2 regions of the Mesocryomonas lacus genome follow, and region 2 is predicted to be linked to the other one. Evidence: predicted binding sites of a transcription regulator. Region 2 holds the regulator's gene; the other holds the start of a gene.
What was found. The regulator HrcA, encoded in region 2, represses chaperone genes, less so after heat shock. The targets are predictions, from matches to a motif close to GTTAGCACTCNCNNNNNGNGAGTGCTAAC.
Positions count from the first base shown of each region.

Region 1: groES (co-chaperone GroES) is a predicted target of HrcA. The motif match lies at 4,857-4,885, and genes of this name have one in related genera.

Region 1 is NZ_JBUZWF020000001.1:411,485-426,390, reverse strand. It holds gene ileS (isoleucine--tRNA ligase) at 1-2,221, opposite strand, end outside; gene ACZLZQ_RS01830 (bifunctional riboflavin kinase/FAD synthetase) at 2,718-3,689, opposite strand; gene ACZLZQ_RS01825 (TIGR01459 family HAD-type hydrolase) at 3,686-4,522, opposite strand; gene ACZLZQ_RS01820 (hypothetical protein) at 4,521-4,730, shown strand; gene groES (co-chaperone GroES) at 4,943-5,239, shown strand; gene groL (chaperonin GroEL) at 5,322-6,980, shown strand; gene ACZLZQ_RS01805 (DUF2093 domain-containing protein) at 7,144-7,383, shown strand; gene lpxK (tetraacyldisaccharide 4'-kinase) at 7,429-8,457, opposite strand; gene waaA (lipid IV(A) 3-deoxy-D-manno-octulosonic acid transferase) at 8,462-9,784, opposite strand; gene ACZLZQ_RS01790 (lysophospholipid acyltransferase family protein) at 9,781-10,599, opposite strand; gene ACZLZQ_RS01785 (DUF4170 domain-containing protein) at 10,596-10,832, opposite strand; gene ACZLZQ_RS01780 (3'(2'),5'-bisphosphate nucleotidase CysQ) at 10,868-11,677, opposite strand; gene ACZLZQ_RS01775 (TldD/PmbA family protein) at 11,677-13,014, opposite strand; gene ACZLZQ_RS01770 (monovalent cation:proton antiporter-2 (CPA2) family protein) at 13,139-14,906, shown strand, end outside.
Region 2 is NZ_JBUZWF020000001.1:802,253-817,158, forward strand. It holds gene ACZLZQ_RS03695 (DUF2244 domain-containing protein) at 1-232, opposite strand, end outside; gene nth (endonuclease III) at 258-1,079, shown strand; gene ACZLZQ_RS03705 (sulfate transporter family protein) at 1,148-1,903, opposite strand; gene ACZLZQ_RS03710 (adenosine kinase) at 2,151-3,164, shown strand; gene ACZLZQ_RS03715 (PQQ-dependent sugar dehydrogenase) at 3,252-4,394, shown strand; gene ACZLZQ_RS03720 (HD-GYP domain-containing protein) at 4,617-5,993, shown strand; gene ACZLZQ_RS03725 (YifB family Mg chelatase-like AAA ATPase) at 6,119-7,651, opposite strand; gene gshB (glutathione synthase) at 7,829-8,782, opposite strand; gene ACZLZQ_RS03735 (YraN family protein) at 8,911-9,336, opposite strand; gene rsmI (16S rRNA (cytidine(1402)-2'-O)-methyltransferase) at 9,333-10,241, opposite strand; gene hemW (radical SAM family heme chaperone HemW) at 10,251-11,444, opposite strand; gene ACZLZQ_RS03750 (non-canonical purine NTP pyrophosphatase) at 11,441-12,118, opposite strand; gene rph (ribonuclease PH) at 12,142-12,858, opposite strand; gene hrcA (heat-inducible transcriptional repressor HrcA) at 13,126-14,226, shown strand; gene grpE (nucleotide exchange factor GrpE) at 14,333-14,906, shown strand, end outside.

The sequences.
Region 1 (14,906 bases), 390 kb from region 2:
CGAGCATCCAGCGCATGGTGTTGCGGAGCTTGCGGTAGGCATCAATGTTGGTCTGCAGGATCGTCTTGCCGAGCCGCAGATCCTCCGAATAGTCGGACGAGACCACCCAGAGCCGGAGAATGTCGGCGCCGGACTGCTTGATCACCTCCTGCGGGGTGACGACGTTGCCGAGCGACTTCGACATCTTGCGGCCCTCCTCGTCCATGACGAAGCCGTGCGTCAGCACCGCGTCATAGGGCGCCCGGCCGCGGGTGCCGCAGGATTCCAGCAAGGACGAGTGGAACCAGCCGCGGTGCTGGTCGGAGCCTTCGAGATAGAGGTCGGCGGGCCATTTGAGGTCCGGCCGCTTCTCCAGGCAGAAGGCGTGGGTCGAGCCCGAATCGAACCAGACGTCGAGGATGTCGGTGACCATCTTCCACTGGGTGCCGTCGTGCTCGTTGCCGAGGAAGCGCTCCTTGGCGCCCTCGGCAAACCAGGCATCCGCCCCTTCGGCGGCGAAAGCGGCAAGGATCCGCTCGTTGACCGCCTTGTCCTTCAGGATCGCGCCGTCCTCGTCGACGAAGACGGCGATCGGCACGCCCCAGGCGCGCTGGCGGGACAGAACCCAGTCCGGCCGACCCTCGATCATGCCGCGCAGCCGGTTCTGGCCCGAAGCCGGCACGAAGCGCGTCTCCTCGATCGCCTTCAGAGCGCGGCCGCGCAGCGTGTCGGTCTCGGCGAGCTGGCCTTCGCGCAGGCCGTAGCCTTGCAGCTCCTTGTCCATCGACACGAACCACTGCGGCGTGTTGCGGAAGATCACCGGCTTCTTGGAGCGCCAGGAATGCGGATAGGAATGCTTCAGCCGGCCACGCGCCAGAAGCCGTCCTTCGGCGATCAGCGCGGCGATGATGCGGGCATTGGCGTCGCCCTTCTTGCCCTTGTCGTCGATGACCCGGGCCGGGCCCTCCGGCGCGTCGGGCCCAAAACCCGGCACATCTTTGGTGTAGAAGCCGTCATCGTCGACGGTGAACGGGATGGCGGTGTCGATGCCGCGCTGCTCCAGCAGCTTGCGTCTCGACGTCCAGACGTCGAAATCCTCGCGGCCATGGCTCGGCGCGGTGTGCACGAAACCGGTGCCCGCCTCGTCGGTGACGTGGTCGCCTTCGAGCAGCGGAACGGGGAAGGTGTAGCCGAGGGCCTCCAGCGGATGGATGAGCATCATACCAGCGAGGTCGGCGGCCGAGACGTCGGCGAGGCGCGTGAACCCGCCCTCCGGCACGCGTGCCTTGGCGAAGACGTCGGCGGCGAGAGCGTCGGCCAGGATCAGCTTCTCGCCAAAATTCGCCCAGCGCGGCGCCTCGGCGTCATCCGGCGCGGTCACCTCGTAGAGGCCGTAGGCGACGCGGTCGGAATAGGCGACGGCGCGGTTGCCGGGCATGGTCCAGGGCGTGGTCGTCCAGATCACGACGGACGCCCCCAAGAGATTTGTGGGCGCCAACAGAGCGCTCTTTGCTTCTTCGCGAAAACCAGTCGGCCTGCCAACGACGACATTTCCCGCGATCCCATCGCGAACCGGGAACTTCACCCAGACCGTGTCGCTCTCGTAGTCCTCGTACTCGATCTCGGCTTCGGCCAAAGCCGTCTTCTCGACGACCGACCACATGATCGGCTTCGAACCGCGGTAGAGCTGGCCGGAGGTGGCGAACTTCAAGAGCTCGCCGGCGATCACCGACTCGGCCTCGAAATTCATGGTGAGGTACGGGTCGGCGAAGTCGCCCTCGACGCCGAGGCGGCGGAACTCGGCCGACTGCACGCCGACCCAGTGCGCCGCGAACTCGCGGCATTCCTGGCGGAACTCGTTGACCGGGACCTCGTCCTTGTTCTTGCCCTTGGCGCGGTAGGCCTCCTCGATCTTCCACTCGATCGGCAGGCCGTGGCAGTCCCAGCCCGGCACGTAATTGGCGTCGAAACCGCGCATCTGGAACGAGCGGGTGATGACGTCCTTCAGGATCTTGTTCAGCGCATGGCCGATGTGGAGGTTGCCGTTGGCATAGGGCGGGCCGTCGTGCAGCACGTATTTCGGTCGGCCGGCGGCATCCTCGCGCAGCGCCTTGTAGAGGTTCTCTGAATCCCAGCGGGCGATCCATTCCGGCTCGCGCTGCGGCAGGCCCGCGCGCATCGGAAACTCGGTCTCGGGCAGGAACAGCGTCTTGGAATAGTCGGTGGTGGCGGTGTCGCTCATGTCGGTCTTTTCGGTTCGCGGGCCGGAAGGCGGCGCATCGCGTCAAGGGGAGAGCGTCGCGGCTGAAGGGCCTGCGGCGGGCAATCGCGTCCCGGTCCCCAGAGCGCTCAGAGCGCGCGCGGGGCCGGGCGGATAATTCGCAGGAGCGGGAGCCGGATCATGCCGCCTCTCTAGCAATACGCGCCGCGCGTATAAAGCGGAATCACGAGGGCGCCGTCGGCCGGCAAGGTGATGGGCGATGCATGCCAACCTCAACGGTCGTCATCCTCGGGGCGCTTGCCCTGGGGACCCATGCCGAGACAGGGACACTGCCACTCGGCACCGAACCTGCGCCCCATCGCGGCGGCATGGGTCCCCGCGCTTTGCGCGAGGATGACGATCGGTGAGGTTGGAGCCGCTACTCCGCTGCAACCTCGCGACGATTGTCGACGACCCGACGACCGTACGCGCCGCATGGGACACTGCCTGCGTAACGGCGGCTGCGTCGCAGCCCTCCTCAGAACGCGATGGCGGCGTCGAACGGCGAGAGTGGCGTGGCGGCGGCGAGGAGACGGCGGGCCTCGGCGGAGTCGCGGTCCATCTGTGCCACCAGCGCCTCGACCGAGTCGAACTTCTCCTCGCCGCGCAGGAAGGCGAAGAGCGAGACCTCGGCGGTCTCGCCGTAGAGATCGCCGGAGAAGTCGAACAGGAACGTCTCGAACAGCGCCGCGCCGTTGTCGAAGGTCGGGCGGCGGCCATAGCTCGCGACGCCGTCGTAGAGCGTGCCGTCTTCCCGCCGGAAGCGGACGGCGTAGATGCCGTGGGCGAGGATATCGTCCCTTTCGAACGCCATGTTGGCGGTGGGATAGCCGAGCGTGCGGCCGATCTTGGCGCCGCCGGTCACTTCGGCCTCGATCGTCCAGCGGTAGCCGAGCAGCGCTGCCGCGGCATCGACGTGGCCGTGCGACAGCGCGGTGCGGATGCGGCTGGAGGAGACGACGTCGCCCGCCGCGTCGTTCAGTGCCTCGACCACGGTGACGCCGAAACCGTGCATGGCGCCGGCGCCGGCGAGGAAGGCGGGGGTGCCTAGCCGCTTGGCGCCGAACTGGAAGTCGAAGCCGACGACGACGTGCTTTGCCGCGAGGGCTCCGACGAGGACCTCCTGCACGAAGGCCTCCGCCGAGAGTGCGGCGACGGTCCAGTCGAAGGGGTGCTCCACCACGGCATCGAAGCCGAGCGCGCCGAGAAGGCGCGCCTTCATCGGCGCCGGCGTCAGCCGCGGCACCGGATGATCCGGCTGAAAGAGGCTGCGCGGGTGCGGCTCGAAGGTCAGGCAGACCAGCGGCACGTGCCGCCGCGCGGCCTCGTCGCGGGCGGCCGCCAGCACCGACTGGTGGCCGCGGTGGACGCCGTCGAAATTGCCGATCGCCACGACGCCGTGGCGCAGCATCTCCGGCAGGTCGGCGGGATCGTGAAGCCGTTGGATCATCCGAGCGCGTACATGAAATAGCGGGCCGAGAGGTTCTGCTCGGCCAAAGCCGTCGCCAGCGCCTCGGGCGCGACGCCGGCGCCCCCGAGCTCCTCGCCGTGGATCCCGCCGACCACCAGCAGCGCGTCGGCCCCGTAGCCGACGGCGCCGCGAATGTCGGTGTTCAGCCCGTCGCCGATGCATAGGACGCGGCGGGGATCGGTGACGCCGGCCGCCTCGGCGGCCACCGCATAGATCGCGGCATAGGGCTTGCCGGCCATCCGGACCTCGCCGCCGAGCGCTGCATAGTCGCGGGCGAGCGCCCCGGCGCACCAGATCAGCCGGTCGCCGCGGTGGACGACGATGTCGGGATTGGCGCAGATCATCGGCAGCTTGCGCCCGTTCAGCCGGGCGAGAAGGTCGGCATAGTCCGCCGGCGTCTCCGCCTCGTCGTTAAACAGGCCGGTGGCGATCACCGCCTGTGCTTCCTCTTCCGCCACCAGTTCGATCGGCAAGCCGACGAACAGGTCGCGGTCGCGGGCGGGGCCGAGGTGGAAGAGTTTCGTGCCGGCGGCGGCGATCAGGACGCGGGTCACGTCGCCGGAGGTGACGATCCGGTCATAGGCCTCGCGTGTCACGCCGAGCGTGTCGAGCTGGGCGGCGACGCCCTCTTTCGGCCGTGGCGAGTTGGTGAGGAGGATCACTTTTCGCCCCGTCCGCCTTGCGGCAAACAGTGCTGCCTCGGCGCCCGGGGACTTCTTCTCGCCGTCGTGCACCACGCCCCACACGTCGCAGAAGAGGGCGTCATAGCCGGATGCGACCGCATTGAGCCCGGTGATAGCCTGGAGTTCCATGTCGATCCTGCTTGCCTGCCACGCTGCTGCCGTGGCGATAAGCAGGACGGCGTCTCCGGTCAAGCTGGCCGCGCTGTCGCAGCGTGAGGGTTGTCGTCGCCACGCCTTGCAATCGCCTCAGCGGAACAGGGCGCTGCCGATGCCGTTAACCATGGCGTCGGACGTCGTCGGCACCCTCTGGACAGGGCTGCTGGCCATCGCCAACTAGGGTGCTTCAAGCTTTCGCTTTTGGGCATCCATGATTGCCCGGCTCCGCGTTTTCGCACTGCGAACCAGAGCCCGTTTCCATCACGTGGACTTGACAAACGGCTCCCACAGGCCCTATCTCCGGCTCGCTAGCACTCTCCCTTGGTGAGTGCCAACATTCTCGAAGCGGATGCCTTTCGGGCTTCGCTTCCCCCAGCTGAAGGTCCAACGATCATGGCAACTGTCAACTTCCGTCCCCTCCACGACCGCGTCGTCGTTCGCCGCGTCGAGTCCGAGACCAAGACGGCCGGCGGGATCATCATCCCGGACACGGCCAAGGAGAAGCCGCAGGAAGGCGAGATCATCGCCGTCGGCGCCGGCGCGCGCGACGAGCAGGGCAAGATCCAGCCGCTGGACGTCAAGGCCGGCGACCGCATCCTGTTCGGCAAGTGGTCGGGCACCGAGGTCAAGCTCAACGGCGAAGACCTGCTGATCATGAAAGAGTCCGACATCATGGGCGTCGTCGGCTGATCGCCGCTCGACCCTGATCTGATCGACATCCTTTTCAACACGGTGCCGCCCGCTCTCGGGTCCACCGCTGGAGACCATCACAATGGCTGCCAAAGAAGTTAAATTCGGCCGTGACGCCCGCGAACGCATGCTGCGCGGCGTCGACATCCTCGCGGATGCCGTCAAGGTAACGCTCGGCCCCAAGGGCCGGAACGTCGTCATCGACAAGTCCTTCGGCGCCCCGCGCATCACCAAGGACGGCGTCTCCGTCGCCAAGGAGATCGAGCTCGAGGACAAGTTCGAGAACATGGGCGCGCAGATGCTGCGCGAAGTCGCCTCGAAGACCAACGACAAGGCCGGTGACGGCACCACCACCGCGACCGTTCTCGCCCAGGCCATCGTTCGCGAAGGCGGCAAGGCCGTTGCTGCCGGCATGAACCCGATGGACGTCAAGCGCGGCATCGACATGGCCGTCGCCAAGGTCGTCGAGGCCCTGCAGGCTTCCGCCCGCAAGATCGAGACCTCGGACGAAGTCGCCCAGGTCGGCACCATCTCCGCCAATGGCGAGAAGGAAATCGGCGCGATGATCGCGTCGGCGATGCAGAAGGTCGGCAACGAGGGTGTCATCACCGTCGAGGAAGCCAAGACCGCCGAGACCGAGCTCGAAGTCGTCGAAGGCATGCAGTTCGACCGCGGCTACCTCTCGCCGTACTTCGTGACCAACCCTGAGAAGATGGTCGCCGAGCTCGAGGACCCCTACATCCTCCTGCACGAGAAGAAGCTCTCGAACCTCCAGGCCATGCTCCCCGTTCTCGAGCAGGTCGTCCAGTCGGGCAAGCCGCTCCTGATCATCTCGGAAGACGTCGAAGGCGAGGCTCTTGCCACGCTCGTCGTCAACAAGCTCCGTGGTGGCCTGAAGATCGCCGCCGTCAAGGCGCCGGGCTTCGGTGATCGCCGCAAGGCCATGCTGGAAGACATCGCGACCCTCACAGGTGGCCAGGTCATCTCCGAGGACATCGGCATCAAGCTTGAGACCGTCACCCTCGACATGCTCGGCCGCGCCAAGAAGGTCTCCATCACCAAGGAGAACACCACGATCGTCGACGGCGCCGGCGCCAGCGAAGAGATCCAGGCCCGCGTCGCGCAGATCAAGCAGCAGATCGAGGAGACCACCTCGGACTACGACCGCGAGAAGCTGCAGGAGCGTCTGGCCAAGCTCGCCGGTGGCGTCGCGGTCATCCGCGTCGGCGGCGCGACGGAAGTCGAAGTCAAGGAAAAGAAGGACCGCGTCGACGACGCCCTCAACGCGACCCGTGCGGCCGTCGAAGAAGGCATCGTGGCCGGTGGCGGCGTCGCCCTCCTGCGCGCTTCCAACGCGCTGACCATCCAGGGCAACAACCAGGACCAGGAAGCCGGCATCACCATCGTGCGCCGCGCCCTCCAGGCTCCGCTTCGCCAGATCGTCACCAATGCCGGTGAAGAAGGCTCCATCGTCGTTGGGAAAATCCTCGACAACTCGTCGGTCACCTTCGGCTACAACGCCGCGACCGGCGAATACGGCGACATGATCCAGATGGGCATCGTCGACCCGGTCAAGGTCGTTCGCTCGGCTCTGCAGGACGCGGCTTCGGTCGCCGGTCTGCTCGTCACCACCGAGGCCATGATTTCGGAAGCCCCGAAGCGTGACGGCGGCAATGGCGGCGGCGGCATGCCAGGTGGCATGGGCGGCATGGGCGGCGGCATGGGCGGTATGGACTTCTAAGAAGTCTCGGCTTCTCTAGAAGACCTGACGGTCATCTACCTCAGAGGGCTCGCCAGCGATGGCGGGCCCTTTCTACGTCCGGCGGCCGCTCTCGGGGGACAAGGTTGACTTGTCGCCCCGTTGGATGGTTCACCGGGAAAACGAATTGGCGAAGGCCCGACCGATGATGAACCGTATGGAAAGCGCCGGCGAGGCCAAAATCCGCTACCTCGACGGCGACTTCGAGATCCTGAAGCCCGGCGCCTATGTGCGCTGCGCCGTCACGTCCGAGGCAATCCCGCTCGACATGCTGCGCTATTGGAGCGTCGCCCGGCAGGAGGCCTATGCCTCGCCGGCTGCCTCGCTGAAGCGCGAGATCGAGGCGAACCCGGTGCTCGCCAAGAGAGCTGCCGCAGCCCGCTAAGCCGCGAATGCGCCGCTCGCCGGGGCCGACGCCTTATCCAGGCGATCAGCCAGCCTGGCGCCGTGCGAAGGCGTCCAGCGCCGCGCCGACGAGTTGTCCTGGCGCGGCGTCGTCGGTGAACATCAGCCGGATGTCCAGGATTTCGATACGTTCAAGCAAGGCACGGGCTTCGGCCCCGCCCCCAGCAAGGCGCGCCGCGTCCTTGCGCGTGGTGACGAGCGTCAGACCACCGCGAACGGCCGCTGCATTGAGTGCCACCAGCTCGGCGGCGGTGAAATCGTGGTGGTCGGGGAAGTCGCGGGTCTCGGCGACGATCGCCCCGAGGTTTTCGAGGCTTCGGTAGAACTTGCCGGGATCGGCAATGCCGGCAAACGCAAGGAACCGGCCTCCAGCAAGGCGCTCCGGCGCCTCCGGCAGCAGCGTGGCTCGAAACACCGGCTTGCCGGACGGGGCGAGACGCAGCAGCGCCGCCGCGCCGGCCAGCCCGTCGCCGATGACGAGGAGGGCATCGGCATGGCGCAGCTGCACGCCGAGCGGCGCGCGCAGCGGCCCTGCGGGGATCACCCGTCCATTGCCGAGGCCGCGGCCGGCATCGATCACCAGCAGCGCGAGATCCGTGCGCAGCCGGGCCGACTGGAACCCGTCGTCCATCAGGATGAGATCGCAGCCCGTCTCCCGCAGAAGTCGGGCCCCTTGCTTGCGGTCGACGGCGATGGCGGTGGGGGCAAGGCCCGCGAGCAGCATCGGCTCGTCGCCGACATCGGCCGCCGTGTGCCGGGAGGGATCCACCAGCAGCGGCCCACCCAGCCGCCCGCCGTGTCCACGCGACAGGAAGCCCGGCCGCCGTCCCGCCGCGAGCGCCGCGGCCCCGAGCGCCAAGGCCGTCGGCGTCTTTCCGCCGCCGCCGGCGGTGAAGTTGCCGATGCAGAGGACGGGAAGCCCGGTCTCGGCGCGTTCGCCCCGATCAAGCGTCCGGCCGGCAACGGCGCCGTAGACGGCGGCAACGGGGGAGAGCAGGCGGGCGGCCAGCGAGGACGGGCGCCACCAGAAGCCCGGCGCCGCGCCGCGCCTCACTGCATCACCGCGGCTGACCCGACCGGTCGAGGCTGATCGCGACCTTCAGCGGGTGGAGGAAGGGCTCCAGCGCCTGCATCGTGCGGCCGAGCGCGCCGCGCATCTCGCCGACGGTACCAGCCGCCGCTTCCGCCATGCGCAGCCGAAGGTCCGGCTCGGCCAGGAGTTGCGCCACCATCGCGCCGAGTGCCGCCTCGTCCTGCACCAGCCGCGCGCCGCCGTTTTTCAGGAGGCGCTGGTAGGTCTCGCGGAAATTCTGGACGTAGCGGCCCGACAGGATGGCGGTGCCGAGCATCGCGGCCTCCAGCGGGTTCTGCCCGCCCTGGCCGGCGAGCGAACGCCCGACGAAGGCGATGTCGGTGAGGCGGAGGTAGAGCCCCATCTCGCCCATGCTGTCGCCGAGGAAGATGTCGGTATCGTATTCCGGCAGCTGGCCGGTCGAGCGGCGCACCACCCGCAGGCCTTTTGCCGTGAACGCCTTCTCCAGCGCGTCGGCGCGCTCGACATGGCGCGGCACGATGATGGTGAGGAGTTCCGGATGCTGCGGCTTGAGGCCGAGATGCACCTCGGCAGCCATCGCCTCCTCGCCCTCGTGCGTCGAGACGGCCGCCCAGACCGGCCGCTGACCGAGGGCACGCTGCAGCGGCGCCAGCGCTTCCGGGTCGACCGGCGGCGGGCTGGTGTCGGCTTTCAGATTGCCGGCGACGCTGACCGCCCGGGCGCCGAGAAGGTGATAGCGCTCACCGTCGATATCGGACTGGGCGATGACGTGCGACAGGTTCTCGAGCAAGGCCTCGGCGATCGACGGCGCCGATTTCCAGCGCTTGAACGAGCGGTCGGACAGACGGGCGTTGACGAGGATCTGCGGGATCCGGCGGCGGCCGAGTTCCAGCATGGTCATCGGCCAGATCTCGCTCTCGGCGACGATCGCAAGGTCCGGTCGCCAATGGTCGAGGAAGCGCGATACCGAGGGGCGCAGGTCGAGCGGCACATACTGATGCACGACGGAATCGCCGAGCCGCTCGCGCACCATGGCGGCCGAGGTGACCGTGCCAGTGGTCATGACGATCTTGATGTTCTCGGCGGCGATCTCGCGCACCAGCGGCATCACCGCATTGCTTTCGCCGACGCTTGCCGCATGCACCCAGATCAGCGGCCCGTCGCCCGGGCGCTCGGCACCGGGATAGCCGTAGCGCTCGCGCGCGCGGCCCGGCTCTTCCTTGCCGCGCGTTGTGCGCCAGCCGACATAGGAGCCGAGCAGCGGATAGGCCACGGCGCCGGCGACACGGTAGGCGGTCAGCGCGGTGCGCGCCCAGCCCTGGCTCATCGCGCTGCTCCCGCCACCATCGCCATCGCCTTCGTATTCGCCGCCTCGATCGCCGCTGTGACCGCCACGCGCTTTTCCTCCATCAGCGCCGCATCGGCGTCGGCGGGCACGAAGATCGGATCGCCCAGCACCACCGCCAGCTGACCGAAGGGGAGGGGGATGGCCGTCTTGTCCCAGGAGCGCGCGATGATCCGGCGACGGCTGGTGACGGCGGCCGACGGAATGATCGGCCGGCCCGACAGCCGCGCAAGGGTGACGATGCCAAGGCCCGCCTGGCGCGGCGTGCCCTTCGGCACGTCGGCGATCATACAGACGCCGTTGCCCTCCGACAGAAGCCGCCGCAGCACGATCAGCGCCCGTGCGCCGCCCTTGCGCGAGACGGCATTGCGCACCCGCCCGCCGGAGCCGCGCACCGTCGCGATGCCGAAGCGCTCGACCACGGCGGCATTGATCTCGGCGTCGGCATTGCGCGACAGCAGCGCGACATAGGGCAGCGTCACCGGCCGGAAGAACGGCGCCAGCAGATGCTGGCCGTGCCAGAGCGCGACGATGGCGGGATGTTCGCGGGTCAGCACCGCCGTGAAGTCGCTGGAGCCGGCGACCGGCTTCTGCGACCAGTGGACGAAGCGCAGCGCGTCGTGCAGCAGCCGGCCTGCCGCCGCGGTGACCTGCGGCTGGCGCAACAGGCGGCGGCCGATCCGCTTGATGCGCTGCTGCAGGCCCTGACGCTTGCGTTTCGGCGTCCGGTCGGCCTCGCCGACGCGGCCCATCTCATCGCTCATCGCCATCACTGCGGTCTTATGGGGGACGCTCAAACGCCTTCCGGGTCCAGGAGGCGGTGCATGTGCACGATGAAGTAGCGCATGGCGGCGTTGTCGACGGTTGCTTGCGCCTTGGCGCGCCAGGCGCTCAAGGCCGAGCCATAGTCGGGAAAGATGCCGACGATATCAAGGCCGGCGGGATTCTTGAAGTCGACGCCTTCGAGCGTCTTCAGCTCTCCGCCGAAGACCAGATGAAGGCGCTGCTTGGATTCCTGCTCGGCAACCATGGCAATATTCCTCGTCCCAGTTCTGTCAGTTCGGATTAGGCCGCCGAAGCGGTCGCGGCAAGGCCGATCAGCGTCGGCAGGGCATGCGCCGCGGCGGCGATCAGCACGTCGTGCCGTCGGCCCTCCACCGTGTAGTGGGCCAGCGCCCCGCCGAGATCGACGAGAGAACCGCCAGCCCGCTCGAGGATCAGGTCGCCGGCGGCGACGTCCCAGTCGTTGGCGTGCGGGCGGATCAGCGTGCCGTCGAGCCGCCCGCAGGCGACGAGCGCCAGACGGTAGGCGAGCGACGGCGCATTGCGTGCATAGGCGATGCGGTTCTCGCCGTCTGCCCCAAGCGCGCGGCGCATCGGATCGGGCATCGAGACCTTCAGCCGGACGTTCGGCTCCGGCTGCGAAACGCTGAGCGGCGCGCCGTTCAGCAAGGCGGTGCCCCCCGCCGCCGCCGAAAACACCTCGCCGGTCGCCGGCACGTCAATGACGCCGGCAATCGGTCGGCCCGCCTCGATCACCGCCACCGAGATGCACCAGGTGTCCTCACCGCGGATGAAGGAGCGCGTGCCGTCGATCGGATCGATGACGAAGAAGCGCCGCGGCGCCTCGACGACAGCCTCGACCGCCAGCAGCGGGTCCGTCTCCTCCGACAGCCAGCCATAATCCGGCCGGGCCCCAAGGAGCGTTTCCTTGAGGTAGCGATCGACGGCGAAATCGGCCTCGCTCACCGGCGAGTTTCCCTCCTTCCACCAGACCTGCGGGTCCTGCCGGAAGTAGCCGAGCGCGATCCGCCCGGCCTCGCGTGCCGCGGTCTCGAGGAGGGCAAGGTCCTGTTCGGGGCTGGCGAGCGCCATCAGCTCCCCGCGACGGTCAGCGCGCCGAGGCCGAGCGTCGGGGCGACGAGGGAGTAGCGTAGGTCGAGATCGTCGGCGGCGACGAGTTGCTTCAGCATGTCGCTAAGATTCCCGGCGATGGTGACTTCCGAAACCGGAAAGGTCAGCGCGCCATTCTCGATCATGAAGCCTGAAATGCCGCGGCTGTAGTCGCCGGTCACCATGTTGACGCCCTGGCCGATCAGCTCGGTGACGTATATCCCGTTGCCGACGTCGCGGATGAGCTCCTCCGGCGACATGGCACCCGGCGTCACCACCACATTGGTCGAGGATGGCGAGATGCCGCCGGACGAGCGCGAGCCGCGGCCGTTGGTGGCAAGGCCGAGCTCGCGGCCGGTGGCGCTGTCGAGCAGCCAGCTCTTCAAAACGCCGTTCTCGACCAGCGTCAGCGGTGCGCCGCGCACGCCCTCGCCATCGAAGGCGCGCGAACCCGGACGCCGGGTGAGCAGCGGCTCGTCGGTGATCGACATCGAGGCCGGCAGGATCGCCTCGCCCATTCGGTCCTTCAGGAAGCTCGTCTTGCGGGCGATGGCGGCGCCGTTGATCGCGCCGATGACATGGCCGATCAGGCCGCGGGCGACGCGCGGATCGAAGACGATCTGGTACTTGCCGGTCGGTACCATGCGAGGGCCATGCCGGCGCACCGCGCGTTCGCCCGCCCGGCGACCGATCTCGGCGCAGTCCTCGAGATCGGCCCAGTGGATTCGCGAGTCGAAATCGTAGTCCCGCTGCATCTTGACGCCTTCGCCAGCGATGACGCTGACCGAGCGCGAGAAGCCCGAACGCATGCGCCAGCCGGAAAAGCCCGACGAGGTCACCAGCACCAGGCCGCTGATGCCGATCGACGCGCCCGCGCCGCCCGAATTGGTGACGCCGGCAACCGCCCGCGCCGCGTCCTCCAGCGCCATCGCCTCCTCAACCAGCGTCTCGCTGGAGATGTGCGTGTCGTCATAGAGGTCGAGGTCCATCTCGTCCCTCGCCAGCAGGGCGGGGTCGGCAAGCCCGGCATAGGGATCCTCCGGCGAGACCTTCGCCATCGCGACCGCCCGCTCGACCAGCGGGCCGATGTCGGCGCGGATATCGGCGGAGACGGTGGCGACGCGCTGGCCGACGAAGACCCGGAGCGAGACGTCCTCGCTTTCGGCCGATTCGGTGTCCTCCACCTTGCCGAGCCGCACCGAGGCGCCGCGCGAGCGCGAGCGCACCACGGCAGCGTCGGCTGCATCGGCGCCGGACCTCAACGCATGGTCGATCAACCGCCCCGCCGCGTCGAGGAGCCGCTGCGTCTCGTGATCCATGGGCTTGCCTGCTGGTTTCTGCATCTGGAACATTTATGGTGCGGCGCGCCGGAAGCCAAGCGGCGGCGGCGGCTTTTCGTCCCGCCCCGTGCGGCCAACCGGCGCTCCTTCGCCTCGAAACGAGATGGTCCGTCCCGTGGAAGCCCCGACGTCGATATTTCTGGAAGCCGTCCTCCTCCTCGGCGGCGGCATCCTCGCCGGCACGATCTTCAAGCGCGTTGGTCTTGGAACAGTGCTTGGCTACCTCTTCGCCGGCATTGTCATGGGCCCCATGCTGCGGCTGATCGACGGCGACGGCGAGGAGATCCTGCATGTCGGCGAGCTCGGCGTGGTGTTCCTTCTCTTCATCATCGGCCTCGAGCTGAAGGCGAGCCGGCTCTGGGCGTTGCGCCGCCAGATCTTCGGCCTGGGCCTCTCCCAGGTCGTCGTCACCGGCGGGCTTCTGATGGTCGTCGCCGTCCTCCTCGGCATCGACTGGCGCGCTGCCTTCGTCATCGGTTTCGGTCTTGCTCTGTCCTCCACCGCTTTCGGCCTGCAGGTGCTGGAGGAGGCGGGGGAAACCAACACGCGGCACGGACAGGCAGCCTTCTCGGTGCTGCTGTTCCAGGACCTCGCGGTCGTGCCGCTCCTGGCGCTGCTGCCCTTCCTCGCGCCCTCGACCGGGGAGGCGGCGCATTTCGACCTCGCGCGCTTTGCGCTGTCGATCGGTGCCATCGTCGCGCTGCTCGCGGCCGGGCGTTACCTCCTCAATCCGCTGTTCTCGTTCATGGCGCGCTCGGGCGCGCGCGAGGTGATGATCGGGGCGGCGCTGTTCGTGGTGCTGGGATCGGCGCTGCTGATGCAGGCGGCTGGCTTCTCGATGGCGATGGGGGCCTTCATGGCGGGCGTCATGCTGGCGGAATCCTCCTACCGGCACGAGCTCGAGGCCGATATCGAGCCGTTCCGCGGCATCCTGCTCGGCCTGTTCTTCATCGGCGTCGGGCTGTCGCTCGATCTCGGGGTGATCCTCCGGCACTGGCCGGCGATCCTCCTCGTCACGCCCGCGCTGCTCTTGGCGAAATCGGCGGTGCTCTATGCCGCCTCGCGCTTTTTCGGCGAGACGCAGGATACCGCGACGCGGGTCGCCGCCCTCCTGCCGCAAGGCGGCGAGTTCGCCTTCGTGCTGTTCGCCGCCGCGGCTTCCGCCGCGATCTTCCCGCCGGAAACCTCGTCGCTGCTGGTCGCCATCGTCACGCTCTCGATGGCGCTGACGCCGCTGACGGTCTGGCTCGGCGGCCGGCTGTCGCCCGAGGCAGAGGCCGAGCAACTCGATGAGGATTTCGAAGGCGCCGGCTCCTCGGTCCTGATGATCGGCTTCTCGCGCTTTGCGCAGATCACCGCGCAGGTGCTTCTCACAAACGGCACCGACGTCACCATCATCGATTCCTCGGCCGAACGGATCCGCAATGCCGCCCGCTTCGGCTTCCGGATCTACTTTGGCTCGGGCCTTCGCCGCGACGTGCTGGAAGCCGCGGGCATCCGCAAGGCCAAGATCGTCGCCGTCTGCACCAACCATCAGGAAATCACCGACCAGATCGTCGATCTCATCCGGTCGGAGTTTCCGAACGTCCGGCTCTACGTGCGCTCTTACGACCGCAACCATTCGCTGTCGCTGCTGTCGCGCGGCGTCGAGTACGAGCTGCGCGAGACGCTGGAATCGGCGCTGGTGTTCGGCGGTGAGACGCTGCAGGGGCTCGGCGTTAACGACGAGGTGGCGGAGGCGATCGTCGACGACGTCCGCCGCCGAGACACCGAGCGCCTGAAGCTGCAGCAGGCGGAGGGCATCTATGCCGGCGACACCGCCGCCCCCGGCCGCAAGGCGACGCCGGAACCGCTGGTGCCGCCGAAGCTCA
Region 2 (14,906 bases):
AGGCCAGCCAGACGAGCGCGACGTCGAGGCCGAAGAAGCCGACCACCGGCCAGGCGCCCTCGATGAGGAAGCCAAGGCTCGTGCCGATGCTGACGACGCCGAGAAACGCCATCAAGATCGTGAAGCCGCGCTTGCCGAGGGAGCGGTAGGGGACCAGCAATGCGCTGAAGATCGGCGCGTCGGCGCTGGTCTCGCTTGCGGTCGCGTCGTCCGGGGATGCGTTGTCAGCCATGGGTCATGCTCGCTATATCCGGACCATGCCAGAAAAACCGCCTCTCGCCAAACCGCCCCGGCCGCCCCGCGCCAGCGACATCTCGTCTCGCCCCGCTGCAGTGAAGACCGCACAGAAGCGGGCGCCCCGACTGCCCTATGCGAAGGCGGAGATTGCCGAGATGTTCCGCCGGTTCGAGATCCAGCGGCCTGAGCCAAAGCCCGAACTCGAATACCGCAACGCCTTCACCTTGCTCGTCGCCGTCGTGCTCTCGGCCCAGGCGACCGATGTCGGGGTCAACAAGGCGACCCGCGCTTTGTTCGATGCCGCCGACAATCCTGCCGCCATGCTGGCGCTCGGCGAGGAGAGGGTGCGCACCTTCATCCAGTCGATCGGCCTCTACAAGACCAAGGCGAAGAACGTCATCGGCCTCTGCCGCCGGCTGGTCGAGGAGCATGGCGGCGAGGTCCCGGTCGACCGCGCGGCGCTGGAGGCGCTCCCGGGCGTCGGCCGGAAGACCGCAAACGTCGTCCTCAACACCGCCTTCGGCGAGCACACGCTGGCGGTCGACACGCACATCTTCCGGCTGGGCAACCGGCTGCGCCTCGCGCCGGGCAAGACGGTGGAAGAGGTCGAGCAGAATTTTCTGCGGATCATCCCGCCGCAGTACCTTCGCCATGCGCACCACTGGCTGATCCTGCACGGGCGCTACGTCTGCAAGGCGCGCAAGCCCGAATGCGCAATCTGCGTCATCGCCGATCTCTGCAAGGCGGCGGAGAAGACCTCGGAGGTGCCGGCGCTGCTGGTGCCGATCCCGCCACTCCTTCCCGCGCCGCCGGAACATCTTGCGTCCAACATTACGCGCTGACGGCGCGTGCGCTTCCAGAATCTGGAGCGCGCTTTCTGAACGGGCCGGGTTCCCCGCTGCCGGATGCTTCAATGGCCAAGCCGAGCAGCATCGGCGACGCCCGAGGTGACGCGCGCGGGAACCCCGCCCTCCCGCGCGGAGACCCGCTGGTGGAGATGGACCATCATCGCGGCGGCAAAGAGCGGCGTCAGGAGATTGAGGAAAGGCACCGCCATGAAGCCGGCGATCAGCAGGCCCGCCGCGAACACCGTGCCGGCATAGCGACCCCGCAACGCTTTCGCCTCGCCTTCGCCGCGGTAGCGCAAGGCCGCGAATTCGAAGTATTCCCGCCCGAGAAGATAGCCGTTCACCACGAAGAAGGCCGCAAGGTTCACGCCCGGAATAAGCAGCAGGAACAGGGCGAGGAGATTGCCAAGGATTACCACGCCGAAGAACTTCGTCGACATCACGAGGCCGGGCAGGAAGGCCATGGCCGTGCCGGGGGCGACCGCGGGATAGTCGTCGCGCTCCACCACTTCGGCGACGTCGTCGAGGAAGAGCGAGGCGATTAGCGCGGAGATCGGCCCGATCAGGAAGGCGAGGAGCACGGCAAGCATCAGCCCGGCAACCCAGCCCGCCGCCGTCGACATCTCGTCGATCCAGGCCGGCATGTCCGGCATCACCCGCGCCAGCATCGGCAGGATCGCCGACTGGAACAGCGCCTCGATGCCGAACCAGAGAGCGATCAGCACCACGACGGACAGGCCGAGCGACTTCCAGAGCGCGGCGCGGAACGGCGCGGAGAACAGGGCGCCGAGCGCTGCCATGGCCGAAGCGAAGATCATCTGACACTCCAGGAAGGTCCGGCGGGAACCGGTCCGCCTTGAGATAGGCGGAGCCGACTGTGGCGGCAATGCCGCGTCCCTCGCCCGGCCCCGGCCGCAGCACCTGGCGACCGGCCCTACCTGCGCGACGATCGGGCAGCCGGCCTCGCAACGGCTTGGCAACCAAGCCGGCACCGCCATGTGCCGACGTCTCGCCTTGCCGTCCCATTCCCGCTAAGGCATGCGGCAACGAGATGAGGATCGTACCATGACCGAATACGACGTGCTGACGATCGGCAATGCCATCGTCGACATCATCGCCCAGAGTGACGACGCGTTTCTCGTCTCGCACGCCGTGCAGAAAGGCGGCATGACGCTGATCGACGCCGCGCGGGCGGAGGCGCTCTACGGCGCGATGGGCCCGGCGGTGGAAACCTCCGGCGGCTCGGCGGCAAACACGGTGGCTGGTGTCGTCAGCCTCGGCGGCACCGGCGCCTACATCGGCAAGGTCTCGCGCGACGCGCTCGGCACCATCTTCACCCACGACATCCGCGCCCAGAAGGTGCGCTACGACACCGCGCCGCTCTCCGGCGAGCCCCCGACCGCGCGCTCGATGATCCTCGTCACGCCGGATGGCGAGCGTTCGATGTCGACCTTCCTCGGCGCCTGCGTCGAGCTCGGCCCCGACGACATCGACGAGGCACTCGTCGCCGCGGCCAAGGTGACGTATTTCGAGGGCTATCTCTGGGATCCGCCGCTGGCCAAGGAAGCGATCCGCAAGGCGGCCGCGATCGCCCACGCCAATGGCCGCGAGGTGGCGATGACGCTGTCGGATGCCTTCTGCGTCCACCGCTACCGCGCCGAGTTTCTCGATCTGATGCGCTCGGGCACGGTCGATATCGTCTTTGCCAATGAAAGCGAGGCGCTGGCGCTTTACGAAACCGACGACTTCGCCCTGGCCTTGCAGCGGATCGGCGAAGATTCCAAGCGCTTGGCCGCGGTTACCCGCAGCGAGAAGGGCTGCGTGATCGTCGAGGGCGGCAAGACGACGGAGGTCGCGGCAGCGCCGCTGGCGCGGCTGCTCGACACCACCGGTGCCGGCGACCTCTTCGCCGCTGGCTTCCTGCGCGGCTACACCGCCGGACTGCAGCACCAGCAGAGCGCGATCCTCGGGACGATCGCCGCCAGCCACATCATCGAGCAGATCGGCCCCCGCCCGCAGCAGCAGTTGCAGCGCCTGCCGGCGGCCCGCGCGATCCTCGACACCATCGCCGCGGCATAAAGCCGGGATCACGATAGCGCCAGAACGCTTGGCATCGGTCGAGGCCGGACAGAGGTAGGAAGGACCAGCCCCTTTCAGGAGACCTCGATGACCCGGTTCCTTCTCCTCGCTTTCGGTGCCACCGCGCTGTCCGCTGTACCGGCCGTTGCCGTCGACCGTTCCGTCGACAGCGAGGCAGGGGCCCTGCGGGTGACCACGCTGGCTGAGGGCCTGAAGTCGCCCTGGGGCATGGAGTTTCTGCCCGGTGGCACGCTTCTCGTGACCGAGAAGGGCGGCACGCTGCGTCTTGTCTCCACAGAGGGAACCGTCAGCGAGCCGATCGACGGCTTGCCGGAGATCGATGCGGGCGGCCAAGGCGGGCTTCTCGATGTCGCGCTCGACCCGGATTTTTCCGAGAACCGCCTGGTCTATCTCAGCTATTCCGAAGCGGGCGATGGCGGCAACTCGACGGCGGCCGGCCGTGGCGCGCTGTCTGCAGACGGCAGCAAGATCGAGAACTTCCAGAAGATCTTCACCCAGCTGCCGAAATATGAGGGCAGCAAGCATTTTGGCTCGCGCATCGTCTTCGGTCCCGAGGGCCATCTCTTTCTCGGCCTCGGCGAACGTTCCGACACGCCGATCCGCGAGGGGGCACAGAGGCTCGACAACCATCTCGGCAAGGTCGTGCGGATCAACCGCGACGGCACGGTGCCGAAAGACAACCCGTTCGTCGGCACCAAGGGCGCCTTGCCCGAAATCTGGTCCTACGGGCAACGCAACATCCAGGGCGGCGCCCGCCACCCCGAGACCGGGGCCATCTGGTTTTCCGAGCACGGCCCCAAGGGCGGCGACGAGGTGAACGTCGTGGAGCCGGGCCGGAACTACGGCTGGCCGGTCGTCTCCTACGGCGTCAACTATAACGGCACGCCCGTCGGCTCCGGCCAGGCGACCGGCGAAGGCCTCACCCCGCCCATCCACCAGTGGACGCCGGTGATCGGCGCGTCCGGCATGGAGTTCTACACCGCCGACACGATCCCTACGTGGAAAGGCAGCGCCTTCTTCGGCGGCCTCGCGAGCACCGATCTCGTCCGCCTCGGTCTCGACGGCACGAGGGTGACGGGCGAAGAGCGCCTTTTGAAGGAACTCGGCCTTCGCATTCGCGATGTGAAGCAAGGTCCGGACGGCGCGCTCTACGTATTGGCCGAGGACAGCGGCGAAATCCTGCGCATTGCGCCGGAGACCGCTGGCTAGCCGGGCGGCGGACCATGGCCTGGGATGTCGGCGGGAGGGTGACCCACCATCTCCGCGTCGGCGCCAAGCCATAGGCGACGCCGATGTTCTCGCCGGCCGATCGATAAAAAGCTTAGTATTCGTAAGGCTTTCACCATTATGGCAAGACGGCGGCAGCGCGATACGCTGCCTTAATCCTCGGAGGGCAGAAAGGGCAGGATCGCCCTTAAGGACTCCGGACTCATGCCCTCCCCGATCGATGCCGCCGTCGCGGATCTCAGCCCGTCCGACCTCCTCTGTGCCCTCAGCCACGCGCTCGACCTGACGGAGGGTCAGCCGGTCGGCCACTGCGTTCGCGCGACGTGGATCGGCATGAATGTCGGCCGCGAGATGGGGTTGTCGGAGGCCGAGCTCTGGGAGCTCTACTACGCCGTCATGCTGAAGGACCTCGGCTGCTCGTCGAACGCGGCGCGCATCTGCGAACTCTATCTCGCCGACGATATAGGCTTCAAACGCGACTTCAAGACGGTCAGCGACAGCCTGCCAAAGGTCCTTGGCTTCGTCTTTTCGCATACGGGCCCGAATGCCGGTCTGACAGAAAGGCTCCGGACCATCCTGAGGATCATGAAGGGGGGCGGCGAGATCGCCAACCGCCTGATCGAGACCCGCTGCCAGCGCGGTGCCGAGATCGCGGCGCAGCTGCGCTTTCCCGACGCCGTGTGCCGGGCGATCCACTCGCTCGACGAACACTGGAACGGCGCGGGCCGTCCCGATCATCTGGCCGGCGATGCAATCCCGGTCTATGCGCGTATCGCCCTCCTCGCCCAGGTCGTCGACGTCTTCCACCGTTCCGACAGCCGCGCGGCGGCGATCGCCGAGGTCACGGCCCGCACCGGGACCTGGTTCGATCCCGCGGTGGCCGCCGCCTTTGCCCGGGTCTCCCTTTCGGAGGACTTCTGGGCCATGCTGGACGCGCCCGACGTCGATGCAGCGGTTCGCCGGCTGGAACCGCGCCGGGCGGTGATCGTCGTCGACGAGGATTATCTCGACGACATCGCCCGCGCTTTCGCGCAGGTGATCGACGCCAAAAGCCCCTTCACGTCGGGGCATTCCGAGCGCGTCGCCGTCTATGCCGACATGATTGCCACCGAGATCGGGAAGCCTGCCGGCGAGCGGCGCTGGCTGAAGCGTGCGGCGCTTCTGCACGATATCGGCAAGCTCGGCGTCTCCAACGCGATCCTCGACAAGAAGGGCCCGCTCGACGAAGCCGAGTGGCGGTCGATGCGCGACCATGCCGCCATGTCCGAGAACATCCTGCAGCGGGTTCCCGCCTTCGCCGCCATGGCGCGGATCGGCGGCGCTCATCACGAGCGACTCGACGGCAAGGGTTATCCCCGCGGCCTCGCCGGCGCCGAGATCGATTTCGAGACCCGGATCGTCAGCGTCGCCGACGTCTTCGATGCCCTGACGGCCCATCGCCCCTACCGCGCGGCGATGACAATCGACGCCGCGCTCTCGCTGATGCGGCGCGACGTCGGCATCGCCTTCGATCCGGCCTGCTTTGCTTCGCTCGAACGCGCTCTCGCCGGCATCGAGAACGATCTGGCCCGCGCCGCCTGAACTGCGGGCAATCGCTGCCGCGCTCGTGGAAGCACTTCTGGCGATCCATGCGGTAAGGGCTGCCGCGCGGCCGTTCTTGATACATGCGACGTCGCTCCGGGCGCATAGGCGGGATGCACCGCCCCTCACGCTGCCGCCCTCAGCCGTTCGCCGGCGACGCGGTAGGAGATCGCCTCGGCCAGATGCACGCGGCGCACGGTGTCGTCGCCATCGAGATCGGCGAGCGTCCGGGCGACTTTCAGAATGCGGTGATAGGCGCGGGCCGAGAACTTCATCTGCTCGGCCGCATCAAGCAACAGGCGGGCACCCGGCTCGTCCGGCGCGGCGACGGTTTCGATGAGCGCGGCCGAACAGGTGGCGTTCACCGTGGCGGCGGCCATTCCCAGCCCCTCGTACCGCTCCCTCTGGATCAGGCGGGCCGCTTCGACGCGCGCCTTCACGGTCGCCGACGTTTCCGCCGGCACCGGGCGGATCAGATCGAAGGCGGTGACCGCCGGCACGTCGACGCGCAGGTCGATCCGGTCGAGCAGCGGTCCGGAGAGGCGCGCTTGGTAATCCGCCGCGCAGCGCGGGCCGCGGGCGCAGGAATGCCCTGGCTCCCCCGCCATGCCGCAGCGGCACGGGTTCATCGCCGCGACCAGCTGGAAATGGGCGGGATAGGTGACGCGATGATTGGCCCGGGCGATGACGCTCTCGCCACCCTCGAGCGGCTGGCGCAGCGAATCCAGCACCACCGGCGAGAACTCCGGCAACTCGTCGAGGAAGAGCACGCCACGGTGCGCCAGCGACACCTCGCCCGGCCGCGCCCGCAGCCCGCCGCCGACCATCGCGGCCATCGAGGCGGAATGATGCGGCGCGCGGAACGGCCGACGGTCCGACAGCTTGCCGCCGGCAAGCTCGCCGGCGATCGAGGCGATCATCGAGACTTCCAAGAGTTCCCGCGGCGTCAGCGCCGGCAGGATCGACGGCAGGCGCTGCGCCAGCATCGACTTGCCAGAGCCCGGCGGCCCGATCATCAGGAGGTTGTGGCCGCCAGCGGCGGCGATCTCCAGCGCCCGCTTGGCGACGATCTGGCCCTTGATCTCAGAGAGGTCGGCGAGATTTTCGGGCGCGGCGCGGATTGCCGGCATCGGCCGCGACAGAACCTGGGTGCCCCGGAAATGATTGGCGAGCTGGATCAGGCTGCGCGGGGCGATGATCGGCATGTCGGCGCTGGCCCAGGCCGCCTCCGAGCCGCAGGCCGCCGGGCAGATCAGCCCGAGGCCGAGGGCGTTCGCGCCCATCGCCGCCGGCAGCACGCCGGCGACCGAGGCGATCATGCCGTCGAGCGAGAGCTCGCCCAGCACCATGAACTCCGCCAGCGCATCGGAGGGGATCGCGCCGAGCGCCGCCATCAGCCCGAGCGCGATCGGCAGATCGTAGTGCGAGCCCTCCTTGGGAAGGTCCGCCGGCGCAAGATTGACGGTGACCTTTTTCGGCGGCATCGAGAGGCCCGAAGCGTGCAGCGCCGCCTGCACCCGCTCGCGGCTCTCGGCCACCGCCTTGTCCGCGAGCCCGACGATCTGGATGCCGACCTTGCCGGGCGCGATCATCACCTGCACGTCGATCGGGATGGCGTCGACGCCCTGGAATGCCACCGTCCTGACCCGAGAGACCATGCCGCGCCCCACCCGAAAGGCGCGCAGCGGGGTTGCACCCCGCTGCGATCACCACAACCGGACGCTAGCCGAGATCCCATATTGCGACAAGAACAGGCAGGGAACAAAGACGGTGGGCAGCCACCGAGATCCCGCGGCTCCTCAGGGGTACGCCAGTCGCCCTCCCTGATCCTGCACTCAGCTCCGGGTGGCGGAAACCTTGGTCTCGATCGCGTCCCAGAGGAGGCTGGCGATATCCGCGCCGCCAAAAGCCTTCACCTCCCGGATGCCGGTCGGCGAGGTGACGTTGATCTCGGTGAGGTAGTCGCCGATCACGTCGATGCCGACGAAAAGGAGGCCCCGCTCTTTCAGCGCTGGCCCGATCCGGGCGCAAATCTCGCGCTCGCGCTCCGTCAACTCCGTCGCCTCGGCCCGGCCGCCGACATGCATGTTGGAACGGGCATCGCTCTCGGACGGCACGCGGTTGATCGCGCCAGCGAACTCGCCGTCGACGAGGATGATGCGCTTGTCGCCCTTGCGCACGTCCTGGAGGTAGCGCTGGACGATGAACGGCTCGCGGAAGAGGAGGCCAAAGGTTTCGAGGAAGGAGGTGAGGTTGCGGTCTTCCTTGGTGATGTGGAAGACGCCGGCGCCGCCATTGCCGTAGAGCGGCTTCATGATGATCTCGCCGAACTCGGCGCGGAAGGCGGCGACCTCCAGCGGATCCTTGGTGATCAGCGTGTCCGGCATCAGGTCCGGGAACTCGGTGACGAAGATCTTCTCCGGCGCATTGCGCACCGAGGCGGGGTCGTTGACCACCAGCGTCTTCGGGTGCACCCGCTCGAGGATATGCGTCGAGGTGATGTAGGACATGTCGAAGGGCGGGTCCTGGCGCAGCAGCACCACGTCGGTGTCGGCCAAGTCGATGCGCTCGATCGGCCCGAGGGTGAAGTGGTTGCCCTCCTCCTCGCGCAGTTCCATCCGCTCGGCCCGCGCCGTCGCCCGGCCGTCGCGCATCGACAGGCGCTCGGGCGTGTAATGGTAGAGGCTATGGCCGCGCCGCTGCGCTTCCAAGGACAGCGCGAAAGTGCTGTCGCCCTTGATCGAGATCGACGAGACATGGTCCATCTGGACCGCGACGGTAAGGGCCATGGGGCACTCCTTCGGGCATGGTTCGCAGGGGAGGTAGCGGGGATGTGGCCCGCTGGCAATCGGGACGACGGTGAAGGGTGCGCATCGAGTCCTGTTGCGAGCGGCTTCCGGCAGTGTCGGGCTGACCCTCACCGCCCCCGCCAGGCGTCCTTCACGTGCACCGGCCAGCGCCGCGGCAGGACGGCGACGATGTCGAAGCGGAGGCTGAGGCGGGCGTGGTCGCGCTGGCGGGCGAGCCAGAGGTCAGCGGCGGCCTCGATGCGGCGCTGGGCGGCCGGGCCGACCGAGTCCATCGCGGCGTTCAGCGTCGCGCGCGCCTTCACTTCGACGATGGCGACGAGGTCGCCGCGGCGGGCGATGAGGTCGATCTCGCCGAGCGGCGTGCGGTGGCGGACGGCGAGGATGCGATAGCCTTTCAGGCGAAGCGCCCAGGCCGCCAGCCATTCGCCGCGATGGCCCTTGCGGAACCGCTGCCGCCGCTCGCCCTCGCCGGACGACGCAGGCGCCGGCGACGGGCGGGCGGGCCGCGATCCGGCGGGCGGGGCGGGCTTCATCCCGGCGTCTTCAGCTGCAAGGCGCGGGCGTAGAGGTCGCGGCGGGAGAAGCCGGTGAGACGGGCCGCCTCCTGCGCGGCCTTGGCCGGCTTCATCTCCGCCATCAGCCCGGTGAGGATGGTGTCGGCGTCGGCCTCGCTCGCGGCCGCCTCCGCGGCCGGCGGGGCGATGCAGACGACGATCTCGCCGCGCACCCGCTCCATATCAGCGAAATCGGCGGCGAGCTGCGACAGCGGCCCGCGGTAGATCGTCTCGAAGGTCTTCGTCAGCTCGCGGCAGACCGCCGCCTGGCGCTCCGCGCCGAAGACCATGGCCATGTCGGCGAGGCTGTCGGCGATGCGGTGCGGCGCCTCGAAGAGCACGATCGTGCCGGGAATGCGCGTCAGCTCCTCCAGCCGCGCCCGGCGCGCGCCTTGCTTCTGCGGCGGGAAGCCGGCGAAGAAGAAGGCGTCGGACGGCAAGCCCGAGGCGAGCAGCGCCGACAGCACGGCCGAGGCGCCGGGGATCGGGATCACCGGAATGCCGGCCTCGATCGCCTGGCCGACCAGCCGGAAGCCGGGATCGGAGACCAGCGGCGTGCCGGCATCGGAGACCAGAGCCACACTCAGCCCGGCCTGGAGGTCGGCGAGCAAGGCCGCGCCGGACTCCTCGGCATTGTGCTCGTGGTAGGCGAACATCCGCCGCTTGATGCCGTAGCGGGACAAGAGCGTCGCCGTGACGCGCGTGTCCTCGCAGGCCAGCCGGTCGGCGCCGGCGATGATATCGAGCGCCCGCAGCGTGATATCGCCGAGATTGCCGATCGGCGTCGCCACGAGATAGAGGCCGGGCTCGGGCTTTCGGCCGGCGAAAGCCTGGTCGCGGATGCGGAAACCGGCCTCCGCCGTCTCTTCGGGGTCAATGCTCATCGCTGCAGCCTAGCAGAGATCGGCGACGACGGCGTCGAGCACGAGCATGCCGGCCGGCGTCGCGCGCAGCCGGTCGGGGCCCAGCCGCTCGACCATGCCGTGGGCGCGCAGGTCCGCCTCGCTGACCGGGTCGATGTCGCGGCCGGTGAGCCGACGCCAGCGTTTCAGGTCGATGCCCTCGGTAAGGCGCAGGCCCATCAGCAGGAGCTCGTCCGCCTCCTCGCTGGGCGTCAGGAGGTCATCGGTGACGACGCCCGAATCCCAGTCCTCGACCATCTTCAGCCAGGTCTCGGGGTGCCGCTCGGTCGCCACCGCGTGGCGCCCGCCCTCGCCCATCAGCCGTCCATGCGCACCCGGCCCGACGCCGGCATAGAGGCCGTAGCGCCAATAGGTGAGGTTGTGCCGCGATTCGGCGCCGGGCACCGCGTGGTTGGAAATCTCGTAGGCTGGCAGGCCGCGCGCGGCGGTGAGCACCTGCGTCGCCTCGTAGAGCGCCGCCGACAGCTCGCCGTCCGGCACCGGCAGCTTGCCGGCCTTGCGCAGGGCGTGGAAGGGCGTGCCTTCCTCGATGGTCAGCTGGTAGAGCGACAGATGGTCGGCGGCGAGATCGATCGCCTCGGTCAGCTCCGCCTCCCAGCCCTCGACGGTCTGGCCGGGCCGGGCATAGATCAGGTCGAAGGACAGCCGCGGAAAAATCTCGCGGGCGAGGCCGATCGCCCCCTTGGCCTGATCGACATTGTGCAGCCGGCCGAGGAACTTCAGGTCGCGGTCGTTCAGCGCCTGGACGCCGAGCGAGACGCGGTTGACGCCGGCCGCGCGGTAGCCGCGGAAACGCTCGGCCTCGACGCTGGACGGGTTGGCCTCGATGGTAATCTCGGCGTTCGCATCGACCGGCCAGGCTTTCGCGATGGCCTCGAGGATCGCGCCGACGGTCTGCGGGCGCATCAGCGAGGGGGTGCCGCCGCCGAGGAAGATCGAGGTGACACGCTCACCGGACGAGCGCTTCGCCATCTCGGCGATCTCCCGGACGAAGGCGGCGGTATAGCGTTCCTGGTCGATCGCCTGATGGCGGACATGGCTGTTGAAGTCGCAATAGGGGCATTTGGCGGCACAGAACGGCCAGTGCACGTAGACGCCGAAGCCCGGCTCCCGCGCCACCGGCGGAAACGTCCGGACGTTCCCCGTCGCCAGCCATTCGGTCATGCGGGCTCGCTTCCCGCGGCACGGCCAGGCTTCGTGCCTTCCGGAAACGCCTCGGCGACGAGCTTCTGGACCGAGCGCGCGCGGTGCGAAAGCGGGCCGGGCGCGGTCCAGATCGAGCCGTGCTTCTCCTCGGCACTCATCTCGCCGAAGGTCTTCGTGCTGCCGTCGGGCATGAAGACGGGGTCATAGCCATAGGCGATCTCGCCGCGGCGGCCGGGCCAGACGAGGGTCCCCTCGCACTCGCCGAGATATTCCTGGGTGTGACCGTCCGGCCAGGCAAGGCAGAGCAGCGAGACGAACTTCGCCCGCCGTTGCGCCGGCTCCAGCGCGCCATTCTGCTGCAGCTTCTCCTCGACGAGGCGCATCGCCATGTCCCAGTCGCGGTCGGGGCCGGACCAGTCGGCGGTGTAGACGCCCGGCGCGCCATCCAGCGCTTCGACGCAGAGGCCGGAATCATCGGCCAGCGCCACCTCGCCGGCGGCTGTCGCAGACGCCAGGGCCTTGATCCGGGCGTTCTCGACGAAGGTCGTGCCGGTCTCGTCCGGCTCGGGCAGGCCGAGTTCGCCGGCCGTCACCAGTTCGATCGAAAGGCCCCCGAGCAGGAAGTCGAGCTCGCGGATCTTGCCCTTGTTGTGGCTGGCGACGAGCAGGCGCCTGCCGTCGATCCTGCGCATCCCCGTGCTCATCGCCGCCTCCCTTACGCGATCGCCTGGCGCTGCAGCTCGACGAGCGTCGCGATGCCAGATTTCGCCAAGCCGAGGAGGCTCGCCAGCTCAGCCTCGCTGAACGGCTCCTTCTCGGCGGTGCCCTGGATCTCGACGATGCCGCCACGGCCGGTCATGACGAAGTTGGCGTCGGTGTCAGCGGCCGAGTCCTCGAGATAGTCGAGGTCGAGCACCGGCTCGCCCTTGTAGATGCCGCAGGAGATCGCCGCGATGTGGTCCTTCAGGACCTTGGAGCGCTCGACCATGCCGCGGCCCTCCATCCAGGCGAGGCAGTCGTTCAGCGCGACGAAGGCCCCGGTGATGCCGGCGGTGCGGGTGCCGCCATCGGCCTGGATGACGTCGCAGTCGATGGTGATCTGCCGCTCGCCGAGCGCGCCGAGGTCGACGATGGCGCGCATCGAGCGGCCGATCAGGCGCTGGATCTCCTGGGTGCGGCCCGACTGCTTGCCGGAGGCCGCCTCGCGCCGCATCCGATCACCGGTGGCACGCGGCAGCATGCCGTATTCGGCGGTGACCCAGCCCTTGCCGGAATTCTTCAGGAAGGGTGGCACCCGCTCCTCGAGGCTGGCGGTGCAGAGCACGTGGGTGTTGCCGAACTTGACGAGGCAGGAGCCCTCCGCATGAAGGGAAACGCCGCGTTCGAGCGAGACGGCGCGCAACTGGTCATTGGCGCGTTTGGAAGGCCGCATGGTGATATCCTGTCATGGAATGTGTCGCAGAGCGCCGCAGCGCGACTGGCGTTAACCGGCTTTTAACCGGCGAGGGGTCGGGGCGCAAAATAATTCCGGCGAACGGCCCCGCGATCCCCGACCATCGCCGCTCCGACGATGGCCCTTGCCCCAGCGTGCGACCTCGACAGGGCAGCGCCGGCTTTCGGCGAAGCTCGGGCGCACGGGGCGCTTGGCCCTTATGCGTCATGGCCTTATAGTCTGCCACCTATGCAGAGAGAACGCGTGATGAACGACTTCAGACAGCCGGCGCCGGAATTTCCCGGCATGCTCGACGAGCGCTCGCGCGACATCTTCAAGCTGCTGGTCGAATCCTATCTCGACATCGGCGAGCCGGTCGGCTCGCGCGTCCTTTCAAAGCTTCTGACCACCTCGCTGTCGCCAGCCTCGGTGCGCAACGTGATGAGCGACCTGGAAGCGCTCGGGCTGATCTATTCGCCGCACATCTCGGCCGGCCGGATGCCGACCGAGCTCGGCCTGCGCTTCTTCGTCGACGCCTTCCTCGAGGTCGGCGACCTGCCGCAGCGCGAGCGCGAGGCGATCGAGGCGAAGGTGCAGGCGACCGGCGACCTCCGGCCGATGGGAACCTTGCTGACGGAGGCGAGCCAGCTGCTCTCCGGCCTGTCGCGCGGCGCCGGGCTGGTGCTGACGGCGAAGTCCGACCTCCGGCTGAAGCACATCGAGTTCATTCGCCTGGAGGCGACGAAGGCGCTGGCGGTGCTGGTCGGCGAGAACGGCGACGTCGAGAACCGCGTCGTCGACCTGCCGTCCGGCGTCACCGCCGCGCAGATCGTCGAGGCCTCCAACTTCCTCAACGCCCACATCGTCGGCCGCACGCTCAGCGAGGCGCGCGAGCGCGTGCAGGCGCTGAAGGACGAGACCTCGACGGCGCTGGACCTCTTGAGCCAGGGCCTCGTCGAGGAGGGCCTCGCGGTCTGGTCGGGGGCGGCGATCGGCCAGCCGGCGCGGCTGATCGTGCGTGGCCGCGCCAACCTTCTCGAAAACGTCACGGCGTCCGAGGATCTCGAGCGGCTGCGCATGCTGTTCGATGATCTCGAGAGCAAGAGCGGCATCATCGAGCTCCTGGATCTCGCCGAGACCGGCAATGGCGTGCGGATCTTCATCGGCTCGGAGAACAAGCTGTTCTCGCTGTCCGGATCCTCGCTGGTCGTCGCGCCCTATAGCGACGGCGACCAGAAGGTGATCGGCGCGGTCGGCGTCATCGGCCCGACGCGGCTCAACTACCGGCGGATCGTGCCGATGGTCGACTACACCGCGCGGCTCGTTTCGCGCCTGTTGACGCAAGGCACCGTCGGCCGGCGATCTTGATTTTCACGGCCCGGCATTCGATATGCGGGCGACATCGACATTCACGCACCGGTGACCGGCGGGCTTCGGCCCGGCTCGACCGGCGCGCCGGCGGATTGAAAGAGGAATGATGAGCGACACCGACAAGCGCGACGCCGAAATCGACGAAACCATGGAGAACGAGGCCGAGGCCTCTCCGTTCGCCCGCGGGGACTATTCCGACGACGACGCCGAGGCCTTCATCGCCAGCGCGGCGGCGGAGCGGATCGCCGAACTCGAGGCCGAGTCCGCCGAGGTCAAGGACCGCATGATGCGGCTGGCCGCCGACATGGAGAACCTGCGCCGGCGGACCGAGCGCGAGGTGAAGGACGCGCGCACCTATGCCGTGACCAACTTCGCCCGCGAAATGCTGTCGGTGATGGACAATCTGCGCCGCACCGTCGCGGCCGTGCCCGCCGATGCCCGCGAAAACGGCGATGCCGGCCTTGCCGCCCTGATCGACGGCGTCGAGCTGACCGAGCGCGGCATGCTGGCAACGCTCGAGAAGTTCGGCGTCAAGAAGCTGGAGCCCGAGGGCCAGCGCTTCGACCCGAACTTCCACCAAGCGATGTTCGATGTCCCAAACACCGAGGTCAATAACAACACCGTCGTCCAGGTCGTCCAGGACGGCTACGCCATCGGCGACCGCGTCCTGCGCCCGG